Regions from separate parts of the Streptomyces sp. NEAU-174 genome, predicted to be linked through region 2. Evidence: riboswitches for the same ligand, from Rfam matches in the RefSeq annotation. Region 2 holds a riboswitch; the other holds the start of a gene.
The links. A riboswitch is a leader RNA that binds a small molecule or an ion and turns the genes downstream of it on or off. The one in region 2 is predicted to bind thiamine pyrophosphate.

Region 1 (5,829 bases), on a different contig from region 2:
TCGACCATGCCGTGGAACTCTCCGTGCTCGTCCCAGCGGAACCGGAGCCGCCCGCCGGGGTGCGGATCGATCTCGCAGCCGCCGGGGGCGTACCAGGCGCGGATGTGCTCGGGCGTGGTCAGCACCCGCCACACCCGGTCGATCGGCGCCGGTACGTACACCTCGCGCTCGATCCGGTCGTCCACGGTCACGGTCACGGCGACCACCTCCGGCTGTGGGCTGCTCCCTCCCTCCACGGTAGGGCCCCACGGGGGCCCGGACATGGGCGGCCGAGGGCCACGGTTCGGGCAGCGCCCCGAAGGGGCGCGGGGCTGTGTCGATGTGCGGCTCCGCCGCGCGGGGGCGCGACCAGCCACGACGGCGCCGCGGTCGGCCGGCGACGCATCGTGACACTTCCAGCGGAGCGCTCAGCCGAAGGCCGGGCGCTCGGGATCCAGGGCGGCCAAGCCCTCGGCCGGGCTCGACGCCTCGGCGAAGTGGCGGCGCGGGATCCGGCCCGCCCGATGGGCCAGCCGGCCCGCCTCGACCGCGTACCGCATCGCCCCCGCCATCAGCTCCGGCTCCTGGGCCCGGGTGACGGCCGAGGCCAGCATCACCGCCGCGCACCCCAGCTCCATGGCCAGCGCGGCGTCCGACGCCGTGCCCGCGCCCGCGTCCAGGATCACCGGCACGGTGGCGCGCTCGGTGATCAGCTGGAAGTTGTGCGGATTGCGGATGCCGAGCCCGGAGCCGATCGGGGAGCCGAGCGGCATGATCGCGGCGCAGCCGACGTCCTCCAGCTTCCGGGCCAGGATCGGATCGTCGTTGGTGTACGGCAGGACCGTGAACCCGTCGTCCACCAGGGTCTCGGCGGCGTCCAGCAGCTCGATCGGATCGGGGAGCAGGGTGCGCTCATCGGCGACCACCTCCAGCTTCACCCAGTCCGTGCCCAGCGCCTCCCGGGCGAGGCGGGCGGTGAGCACGGCCTCACCGGCGGTGAAACACCCGGCGGTGTTGGGCAGCGGGCGGATCCCGTGCCGGTTGAGCACGGAGAGCACGGACCCCTGCACCGTCGGGTCGAGCCGCCGCATCGCGACGGTCGTCAGCTCGGTGCCCGAGGCCAGCAGCGAGCGCTCCAGGATCTCCAGGCTGGGCGCGCCGCCAGTGCCCATGATCAGCCGGGAGCCGAAGTCGGTCCCGGCGATGGTGAGCGGATCCGACGCGGTGAGCGAGGCGCGGTCGGCGGCGCCGTGGGCCGTCGTGGCGTCGGGGGTGGCAGTGACGGCTGTGGTGGCCGTGGTGGTCGTCGTGGTGGTCGTAGTGGGAGCCATAGGTGGGATCAGCCTCCTTGGACCGCGGTGAGGACCTCGACGCGATCACCGTCGCCGAGCGAGGTCGCGGACCACTGGGTGCGCGGGACAACCGTCTCGTTGACGGCGGCGGCGACACCCGAGGGCGCCTGGGTGAGGGTCGCGACGAGCCGGTCGAGCGTGGTGCCCTCGGGCACCTCGCGAGGCTCGCCGTTGACGGAGACGGTCATGTGTGCTGCTCCTGTGCTGGGGAGTGCGCGGCGCCGGGGGCGCCGGGAGAGGACGCCGCCGGGGGAGCCGCGAAGCGCCGCGGGCTGAACGGCCGGGCCTCCGGGGGGAGTTCTCCGCTGGTGAGGGCCTCGGCCATGACATCGCCGGTGATCGGGGTGAGGAGCACACCGTTGCGGAAGTGGCCGGTGGCCAGCAACAGCCCGGGCAGCGCGGTCGGGCCGAGCATCGGGGCGTTGTCGGGGGAGCCGGGGCGCAGTCCGGCGGACGTCTCCACCAGCGGCAGTTCGGTGATGCCGGGCACCACCTCATGGGCGTCCCGCAGCAGTTCGTACACCCCGCCCGCGGTGACCGTGGTGTCCCAGCCCAGCTCCTCGCTGGTCGCGCCGATGACCAGCTCGCCGTTCTCGCGCGGCACCAGGTAGACCGGCCCGCCGCGCACCACGGCCCGTACGGTCCGGGAGAGGAACGGCGCGTACCGCTCGGGCACCGACAGCCGCACCACCTGCCCCTTGACGGGCCGTACGGGCGGCAGGACGTCCTCAGGAACGCCCGCGAGCCGTCCGCTGAGGCTGCCCGCGGCCAGTACGGTCCGCTCGGCGGCCAGGCGCGTACCCCCAGTGAGCTCGACCCCGGTGGCGCGGTCGCCGTCCAGCAGCAGCCGCTCCGCGCGGTGGCGGTGGAAGGCGACCCCGGCCCGCTCGCACGCGGTGAGCAGGGCCGCCGTCAGCCGCCGCGGATCCACCTGGTGGTCACCGGCGACACGCAGCCCGCCGTGTACGCCCGGCGAGAGCATCGGTTCCAGACGGCGGCATTCACGCCCCGTCAGCCACTCGGACTCCAGCCCGAGCCCCTGCTGGAAGGTGTGGAGTTCGCGCAGATGGGCGCGGTCGTCGGCGTCGAACGCGACGGCGAGCGTGCCGCTCACCCGGTGGCCCACGTCATGGCCGCCGGCCTCCTCCAGCTCCGCCACGAAGTCCGGATAGCGGCGCGCGGAGGCCATGTTGAGGCCGAGCAGGGTCTGCTCGCCGTAGTGCAGCTCGGTGACGGCCGCCAGCATCCCGGCCGCGACCCAGGCGGCTCCGCCGCCGGGCGCCGGGTCGACGAGCGCGGTACGCAGCCCGCGCTGAGCCGCCCGCCAGGCGGTGACCAGCCCGATGATGCCGCCCCCGATGACGAGGGCGTCGTAACGTCCGCCGGTTGGCGGCCCGCCCGAGGTATGAGGTCCGTCGTCGAGACCTGGTGCGTGCGTGGACACGCTGCCCCTCCCTTCGCCGGCATGACCCGGATCAGGTTCGTACGGTCGGAGGCCGTTCCAGCCTCCCTCTCAGCCCGGTCCGCCCGGGCTCCCGCGAGTGCTCTGCCCCGCCACCCTAGTACGCGCCCCGAACCCCCCGAAAGACCAGCCGCCCCCACCCCCTCCAGCGGGCACCCCCAGCGCCAGCTGGGGGACCTTGAGGACCGTGCCCGGGCGGCGGAGCCCCCACAGCCCCAGCGCCCCGCACCCGCAGCCCCTCCGGCGCTTGAGGAGCGGGTTCGGGGGGAGCCCCCGCACTCCCAGCCCCTCCGGCGTTTGAGGAGCGGGGTCCGGGGCGGAGCCCCGGTGGGGGGCGAGGGGGCGGAGCCCCGTCGTTTCGGGGAGGGGCGGGGTGGGGGCTCACCGCCGGAGGCGCCCACAACCCGCACCCCGCCCAGCCCCGCGCCCCCACCCACCCCCCTCCGCCCCCCACTCTGTGTCCGACCTCTCGCAAGCCGCTCTCCAGTCCGCCCCACCAGCCGCAATACAGTGATCGTGTGAGCGATGAGACGACGACGAAGCCGTCCTCGAACGGCCCCGGACAGCGCGTGGTGATCGTCGGCGCGGGCATGGCGGGCGTACAAACCGCCGTCGCGCTGCGCGAACACGGCTGGACCGGGGAGATCGTCCTGCTGGGCGCGGAGCCCCACCAGCCCTACGACCGCCCCCCGCTGTCCAAGGCCGTACTGCTCGGAAAGGCCGAGGGCTCGACGCTCGACGTGGACTTCGTCGGGCTCGGCATCGGCCTGCGGCTCGGCGTCGAGGTCACCGGCCTGCGCCCGGACAAGCGGCTCGTCGAGACCGCGACCGGCCAGCTCCCGTACGACATCCTGGTGATCGCCACCGGCGCCGAGCCGATCCCGCTGCCGGGCAGCGAAGGAGAGCCCGGCGTCCATCTGCTGCGCACGCTGGACGACGCCGAGCGGCTGCGCCCGGTGCTCGCCCGGCAGCGCGAGATCGCGGTCGTGGGGGCGGGCTGGATCGGCGCGGAGTTCGCCACCGCGGCACGCGAGGCGGGCTGCGCCGTGACTGTCGTCGAGGCCGCCGACCGGCCGCTGGCGGGCGCGCTCCCGGCCGAGGTCGCGGCCCCCATGGCGGCCTGGTACGAGGACTACGGCGCCCGGCTGGTCACCGGCGCCCGAGTGGCCTCGGTCGACGAGAGCGGGCTGCTGCTCGGCGACGGCACCCGGCTGCGCGCGGGCGCGGTGGTCGTCGGGATCGGGGCCAGGCCCACCACGGTCTGGCTCGCGGGCTCGGGCGTGGAGCTGGCCGAGGACCGCTCCGTCGCCGCCGACGACCGGCTGCGCACCTCCGCGCCGGACGTCTACGCGGTCGGCGACTGCGCCTCCTTCCCGTCCGCCCGCTACGGAACGCGACTGCTGGTGCACCACTGGGACAACGCGCTCCAGGGCCCGCGCACCGTCGCCGCCAACGTGGTGGGGAGCCGGACGGCGGCCCACTTCCCCGGTGTGGTCTACGACCCGGTGCCGTACTTCTGGTCCGAGCAGTTCGGGCGCTTCGTGCAGTACGCCGGGCACCACTCGGAGGCCGACGAGCTGGTCTGGCGCGGCGATCCGGCGGGCGCTGCCTGGTCGGTGTGCTGGCTGCGCGAGGGCGCCCTGGTCGCCCTGCTGGCCGTCGGCCGTCCGCGCGATCTGGCCCAGGGGCGCAAGCTGATCGAGCGCGGCGCCCGGCTGGACCGGACGCGGGCCGAGGATCCCTCGGTGCCGCTGAAGTCGGCCGTCCTCTGACCGGCGGGCCGACCGCCGGTCGGCCACCGGCCGACGCGCCCGGGGGCGTGGCGGGCGGCCCGCGCGGCGGACGCCCGGCTACCCACTGTCAGTCCCAGATGGCAGGCTTGTTCCGTGACCGAGATTGACGCAAAGATCGATGCTCTCGTCCCCGCCTGGCTCACCCTCCCCGATGTCGCCGAGCGACTGGGGGTCGAGGTGACGCGCGTCCGGCAGCTGGTCAAGGAGGGCCAGCTGATCGCCGTGCGCCGTGGCGAGAACAGGGTCCTTCAGGTCCCCGAGGAGTTCATCGGTGACGGAAAGGTCGTCAAGGGCCTCGTGGGGACCTTGACGCTGCTGAAGGACGACGGCTTCAGTGACGAAGAGATGCTGGAGTGGCTCTTCACCCCCGACCCGAGCCTGCCCGGCACCCCGGCACGGGCGCTGAGCGAGAATCGCGGCACGGAAGTGAAGCGGCGCGCTCAGGCCCTCGCCGTCTGACGGCGTCACCCTGACGCCGCCACCGCCCAGCCTCCGCGGCCTTCCGCGGCCTTCCACAGCCTTCCGTACGGGCTCGTACCCAGCCCGTACGGGGCCTGTACAGGGCTGGTCGTTTTCGCGCGGGCCGCGCGCTTCCGCTATCGCCATCGCCCCTGATCACACCTGATCGCCCCTGATCACATCTGGCGTACGGGCCGGGCTCCACGCTCGGCCCGTACGCCGTCCGACCCTCCGGGGGGAACCCATGCCCACCACCGCTCGCGAGCGGCTGGCCGATGCCCGTCTCTACCTGTGCACCGACGCGCGGAAGGGCCAGGGCGATCTGCCGGAGTTCCTGGACGCCGTCCTGGGGGCGGGGGTGGACATCGTCCAGCTGCGGGAGAAGCAGATGGAGGCGGCCGAGGAGCTGGAGCACCTCCAGGTCTTCGCGGACGCCTGCCGCCGGCACGGCAAGCTGCTGGCCGTCAACGACCGGGCCGATGTCGCGCATGCCATCGGCTCGGACGTGCTCCATCTGGGCCAGGGCGATCTGCCGGTGCCCGCGGCCCGCGCGATCCTCGGCCAGGACGTACTGATCGGGCGCTCCACCCATGCGGAGGCGGAGGTGGACGCGGCTGCCGTCCAGCCCGGTGTGGACTATTTCTGCACGGGCCCCTGCTGGCCCACCCCCACCAAGCCGGGCCGCCCCGCCCCGGGGCTGTCCCTGGTGCGCTACGCCGCCGCGCTGGGCACGGAGCGGCCGTGGTTCGCCATCGGCGGAATCGACGCCTCCAACCTGGATCAG
Region 2 (5,829 bases):
CCTCGTCTTCGAGCTCCTGGCCGAAGGAAATATCGCGCGTGCGGTGAAGGGTGAGAAGATCGGCACGCTGGTGAGCGACCAGGGCTCCCGGGCCTGACGGCTCGAACGGGGGATGGACAACGGCCTGCCGGTCGGACACCGTGCAGGAGAAGACGCACGCAGGGGCGAGGCTCTGCTTACTGATAACACCAGGAGCAAGTGGTGATCGAAGAGATCCTCCTCGAGGCCGAGGAGAAGATGGAGAAGGCCGTTGTGGTCGCCAAGGAGGACTTCGCCGCGATCCGCACCGGGCGTGCGCACCCGGCGATGTTCAACAAGATCGTGGCGGACTACTACGGTGCGCTGACGCCGATCAATCAGCTGGCGTCGTTCTCGGTGCCGGAGCCGCGGATGGCCGTGGTCACGCCGTTTGACAAGACCGCGCTCCGCAATATCGAGCAGGCGATCCGGGACTCCGATCTGGGCGTCAACCCGAGCAATGACGGCAACATCATCCGTGTGGTGTTCCCCGAGCTCACCGAGCAGCGCCGCAAGGAGTTCATCAAGGTCGCCAAGGGCAAGGGCGAGGACGCGAAGATCTCGATCCGCAGCGTCCGCCGCAAGGCCAAGGAGTCCATCGACAAGCTGATCAAGGACGGCGAGGTCGGCGAGGACGAGGGGCGCCGCGCGGAGAAGGAGCTCGACGACACCACGGCGAAGTATGTCGCGCAGGTGGATGAGCTGCTCAAGCACAAGGAAGCCGAGCTGCTCGAGGTCTGATGAACGACTCTTCCTGGGGGGCCCCACCAAGCGCCGGACTCCGGGGACCGGGCGGCCAGGGCACCTCCCCCGGCTATGGCTGGGAGGTGCCCACTTCTTCGGCGGGTCCCGCGCATGAGGTGGGTGAGGCGGCGCAAACTCGCCCCATGCCCACCGTGCCCCACGCAGGCGGCGACTCCGGCGAGGCCGCCGACCGTGACCGGGGGGCCGCTCGGCAGAGCGGCCCCCTCTTCCGCGACGAGCGGGAGCCGCAGCCCGGCCCCCGGCAGCCCGCCGGTCGTCGGCCGACGCCCCCCGACCCCGCGCCCGACCCGGCCCCTGCCGACGGCGCGGGCGGCGCCGGCGCCGGGCAGGGCAAGAAGAGCGCGGGCCGGAATCTGCGGGCCGCGATAGGGGTGGGCATCGGCCTCGGTGTGATCATCTTGGCCTCGCTCTTCATCTACAAGCCTGTGTTCGTCGGCGTGGTGGCGGTCGCGGTGGTGGTCGGGCTCTGGGAGCTGACCTCGCGGCTGACCGAGCGCAAGGACATCCGGGTCCCCCTGGTGCCGCTCGCCGTCGGCGGGGTCGCCATGGTCGTCGCCGGCTATGTGCGCGGTGCCCAGGGCGCGGTGGTGGCGGTCGCCCTTACGGCGCTCGCGGTGCTGGTCTGGCGGATGACCGAGCCGCCCGACAACTACCTCAGGGATGTCACGGCGGGCGTCTTCGCCGCCTTCTACGTGCCGTTTCTGGCCACTTTCGTGGCGCTGATGCTCGACACCGACGACGGCCCGTGGCGGGTCCTGACCTTCCTGCTGCTGACCGTGGTCAGCGACACCGGTGCGTACGCGGTGGGCTGGCGCTTCGGAAAGCATCCGCTGGCTCCGCGCATCAGCCCCGGCAAGACCCGCGAGGGGCTGCTGGGCGCGGTGACCTTCGCGATGGTCGCGGGCGTCCTGTGCATGCAGTACCTCATCGACGACGGCGTCTGGTGGCAGGGCCTGCTGCTCGGCCTCGCCGCCGCGGTCAGCGCGACCCTCGGCGACCTCGGCGAGTCCATGATCAAGCGCGATCTCGGCATCAAGGACATGGGCAAGCTGCTGCCCGGCCATGGCGGGATCATGGACCGGCTCGACTCGCTGCTGCCCACCGCCCCGGTGGTGTGGCTGCTGCTGGTGATCTTCGTGGGCGGCGGCTGACCACGCCCGCTCACGGGCCCCGCGCCACTCCCGGCGCGGGGCCCTTCGTACGTCTGCGACACTGGGTGAACCATGCCTAAGCCCGGAGAACTCACCTTCGTCGCGCCGCGTGGGGCCAAGAAGCCCCCGCGGCATCTTGCCGACCTCACGCCCGCCGAGCGCCGGGAGGCCGTCGCCGCCCTCGGGGAGAAGCCCTTCCGGGCAGGTCAGGTGTCGCGTCACTACTTCGCGCGCTATGCCGACGACCCCGCTCAGTGGACCGACATCCCCGCCGCGGCGCGCGAGAAGCTGGCCGCCGGGCTGCTGCCGGAGCTGATGAGCGTGGTGCGGCACATCAGCTGTGACGACGACACCACGCGCAAGACGCTGTGGCGGCTGTTCGACGGCACGCTCGTGGAGTCCGTTCTGATGCGCTACCCGGACCGGGTCACCATGTGCATCAGCTCACAGGCGGGGTGCGGGATGAACTGCCCGTTCTGCGCCACCGGGCAGGCGGGGCTGGACCGCAATCTGTCCACCGCCGAGATCGTGCACCAGATCGTCGACGGGATGCGGGCCCTGCGGGACGGGGAGATCCCCGGTGGCCCGGCCCGGCTGTCCAACATCGTCTTCATGGGCATGGGCGAGCCGCTGGCCAACTACAACCGCGTCGTCGGCGCCATCCGCCGGCTCACCGACCCCGAGCCCGACGGCATCGGCCTGTCGCAGCGCGGTATCACCGTCTCCACCGTCGGCCTCGTCCCGGCGATGCTGCGGTTCGCCGACGAGGGCTTCAAGTGCCGGCTCGCGGTGTCGCTGCACGCGCCCGACGACGAGCTGCGCGACACCCTCGTGCCGGTCAACACCCGCTGGAAGGTGCGCGAGGTCCTGGACGCCGCGTGGGAGTACGCGGAGAAGTCCGGCCGCCGGATCTCCATCGAGTACGCGCTGATCAAGGACATCAACGACCAGGCGTGGCGCGCCGATCTGCTCGGTCGGCTGCTCAAGAGCCACCGGGTGCATGTGAACCTCATCCCGCTCAACCCGACGCCCGGCTCCAAGTGGACGGCGTCCCGGCCCGAGGACGAGAAGGCGTTCGTGGCGGCCCTGGAGGCCCATGGGGTGCCGGTGACCGTCCGGGACACCCGGGGCCAGGAGATCGACGGGGCCTGCGGGCAGCTGGCGGCTTCGGAGCGCTGAGCACCGGCTGATACGGTGCCTGGGCATCGTCGCATCATGCGATCGTCATAGAAACGCACATCCGTACAAGTGAACATTCCGACAGGGGAGCGCTCAGAGCGCTGAGAGTGCGGCACGGCCGCAGACCCTCGGACCTGATCCGGGTCATACCGGCGTAGGGAGTCAGCATCACCATGAACAGCCAGCTTCGGCGTGCCATCTCCGCCGCCCTCCTCGGCGCACTGGCACTGAGCGCGCTCGCCGGCTGCGGCGAGGACACCAAGAGCGGCTCGGACTCCAAGACGGTCACCCTGGTCACGCATGACTCGTTCGCGGCCTCCAAGGCGGTCCTCAAGGAGTTCACCAAGGAGACCGGCTACAAGGTGCGCGTGCAGGCCGGGGGCGACGCCGGAGCCGCCGTCAACCAGGCGATCCTGTCCAAGGGCCACCCCCAGGGCGATGTGTTCTTCGGCGTCGACAACACCCTCCTCTCCCGCGCGCTCGACAACGACCTGTTCACCCCCTACACGGCGAAGGGCCTCGACAAGGTCCCGGCGGCCCTTCGGCTCGACCGGGCCGAGCACCGCGTCACCCCCGTCGACTTCGGCGACATCTGCGTCAACTACGACCGGAAGTACTTCGCCGACAAGAAGCTGACGCCGCCCCGGACGCTGGACGATCTGACCAAGCCCGCCTACAAGAACCTTCTGGTCACCGAGAACGCGGCCACCTCGTCCCCCGGTCTCGGCTTCCTCCTCGCCACGGCCGCGAAGTACGGCGACGACGGCTGGAAGGGCTACTGGAAGAAGCTGCGGGCCAACGGGGTCGAGGTCGTCGACGGCTGGGAGCAGGCGTATTACGACCGGTTCTCCGGCTCGGCCGGCGGCGGCAAGGGCGACCGGCCGCTCGTCGTCTCCTACGCCTCCAGCCCGCCCGCCGAGGTGGCCGACGCCAAGAGCAAGCCCGCGAAGGCCCCCACCGGGGTGGCGACGGGCACCTGCTTCCGGCAGGTGGAGTTCGCCGGGCTGCTGAACGGCGCGGGCAACACCAAGGGCGGCAAGGCGCTGCTGGACTTCCTGCTGAGCAAGCGGTTCCAGGAGGACGTCCCGCTGAACATGTACGTCAACCCGGCGCGCGAGGACGCCGAACTGCCGGAGCTGTTCACCCGATACGGGGTCAGGATCGCCGACTCGGCCACCCTGGCGCCGCAGAAGATCGCCAAGAACCGTGAGTCGTGGGTCAAGACATGGTCCTCGCTGGTCCTGTAGAGCCCCGAGAGAACCGTAAGGCGGCCGACGGTCACCGTAAGGGTGACAGGGCGGACCGCGGCGGCCGTCGCGCGACCGCCCTCCGGCTCGCTCTGATGGCGGTGCCGCTCGCCTTCTTCGCGGTCTTCTTCGCCTATCCCGTGGCCGCCATCGTCACCCGGGGGCTGCGCGTCGACGGGCGGTGGCGGTTCGGTCGGATCTCCGAGGTGGTGAGCGATCCGGCGACGCTGGACGTCCTGTGGTTCACCTGCTGGCAGGCGGTCGCGTCGACCGCCCTCACGCTCGCGGTGGCGCTGCCCGGCGCCTATGTCTTCGCCCGCTTCGACTTCCCCGGCAAGGGGCTGCTGCGGGCCGTGGTGACCGTGCCGTTCGTCCTGCCGACCGTCGTCGCCGGATCGGCCTTCCTGGCCCTGCTCGGCCGGGGCGGGCTGCTGGACGAGCTGTGGGGGGTGCGGCTCGACACCTCCGTCTGGGCGATCCTCCTGGCCCATGTCTTCTTCAACTACGCGGTCGTCGTCCGGACCGTGGGCGGGCTGTGGGCCCAGCTCGACCCGCGCCAGGAGGAGGCCGCGCGGGTGCTCGGCGCGAGCCGGCTCTCGGCCTGGCGCCGGGTGACGCTGCCCGCGCTGGCGCCCGCAGTGGCCGCCGCCGCGCTGATGGTGTTCCTGTTCACCTTCACCTCCTTCGGCGTGATCCAGATCCTGGGCGGCCCCCGCTACGCCACCCTGGAGGTGGCGATCTACCGGGAGACCGCGCAGCTGCTCGACCTCCCCACGGCCGCGGTGCTGACCCTCGTCCAGTTCGCCGCGGTCGCGGCCGTGTTGGCCCTGCACGCGTGGACCGTAAGGCGCCGCGAGAGCGCCCTGCGGCTCGTCGACCCGGGCCGCACCGCGCGCCGCCCGAAGGGCCCGGCCCAGTGGGCGCTGCTGTGGGGCGTGCTGGCGGTGGTCGCGCTGCTGATCGTGACCCCGCTCGCGGTGCTGGCGGAGCGTTCGCTGAACGGACCGGACGGCTACGGCTTCACCTACTACGAGGCGCTGCGGTCCTCCGCCGACAGCGGGGGCACCTTCTTCGTGGCGCCCATGGAGGCCGTCGGGAACTCCCTGTGGTACGCGGCGGTCGCCACCGTCTTCGCCCTCGTCGTGGGCGGTCTCGCCGCCGCCGCGCTCACCCGTAAGGCGGGCAGGCTGGTACGGGGCTTCGACGCGCTGCTGATGCTGCCGCTGGGGACCTCGGCCGTCACGGTGGGATTCGGCTTCCTGATCGCCCTGGACGAGCCCCCGCTGGACCTGCGCGCCTCCTGGGTCCTGGTGCCGCTGGCCCAGGCCCTGGTGGGCGTCCCCTTCGTCGTACGGACCATGCTGCCGGTGCTGCGCGCGGTGGACCACCGGCTCCGGGAGGCGGCGGCCGTGCTCGGGGCGTCACCGTGGAAGGTCTGGCGGGAGGTGGACCTGCCGCTGGTCGGACGG

Region 1: another riboswitch for thiamine pyrophosphate. It lies ahead of thiO (glycine oxidase ThiO); the one in region 2 lies ahead of ACT2CW_RS09580 (thiamine ABC transporter substrate-binding protein).

The regions. Positions count from the first base shown of each region.
Region 1 is NZ_JBQTCE010000005.1:199,894-205,722, reverse strand. Features, by position in the region: gene ACT2CW_RS16590 (SRPBCC domain-containing protein) at 1-197, opposite strand, end outside; gene ACT2CW_RS16585 (thiazole synthase) at 408-1,310, opposite strand; gene thiS (sulfur carrier protein ThiS) at 1,319-1,519, opposite strand; gene thiO (glycine oxidase ThiO) at 1,516-2,691, opposite strand; TPP riboswitch at 2,767-2,880, opposite strand; gene ACT2CW_RS16570 (NAD(P)/FAD-dependent oxidoreductase) at 3,384-4,565, shown strand; gene ACT2CW_RS16565 (Rv2175c family DNA-binding protein) at 4,680-5,045, shown strand; gene thiE (thiamine phosphate synthase) at 5,290-5,829, shown strand, end outside.
Region 2 is NZ_JBQTCE010000003.1:50,295-56,123, reverse strand. Features, by position in the region: gene pyrH (UMP kinase) at 1-97, shown strand, start outside; gene frr (ribosome recycling factor) at 202-759, shown strand; gene ACT2CW_RS09590 (phosphatidate cytidylyltransferase) at 759-1,934, shown strand; gene rlmN (23S rRNA (adenine(2503)-C(2))-methyltransferase RlmN) at 2,007-3,113, shown strand; TPP riboswitch at 3,187-3,291, shown strand; gene ACT2CW_RS09580 (thiamine ABC transporter substrate-binding protein) at 3,287-4,360, shown strand; gene ACT2CW_RS09575 (ABC transporter permease) at 4,456-5,829, shown strand, end outside.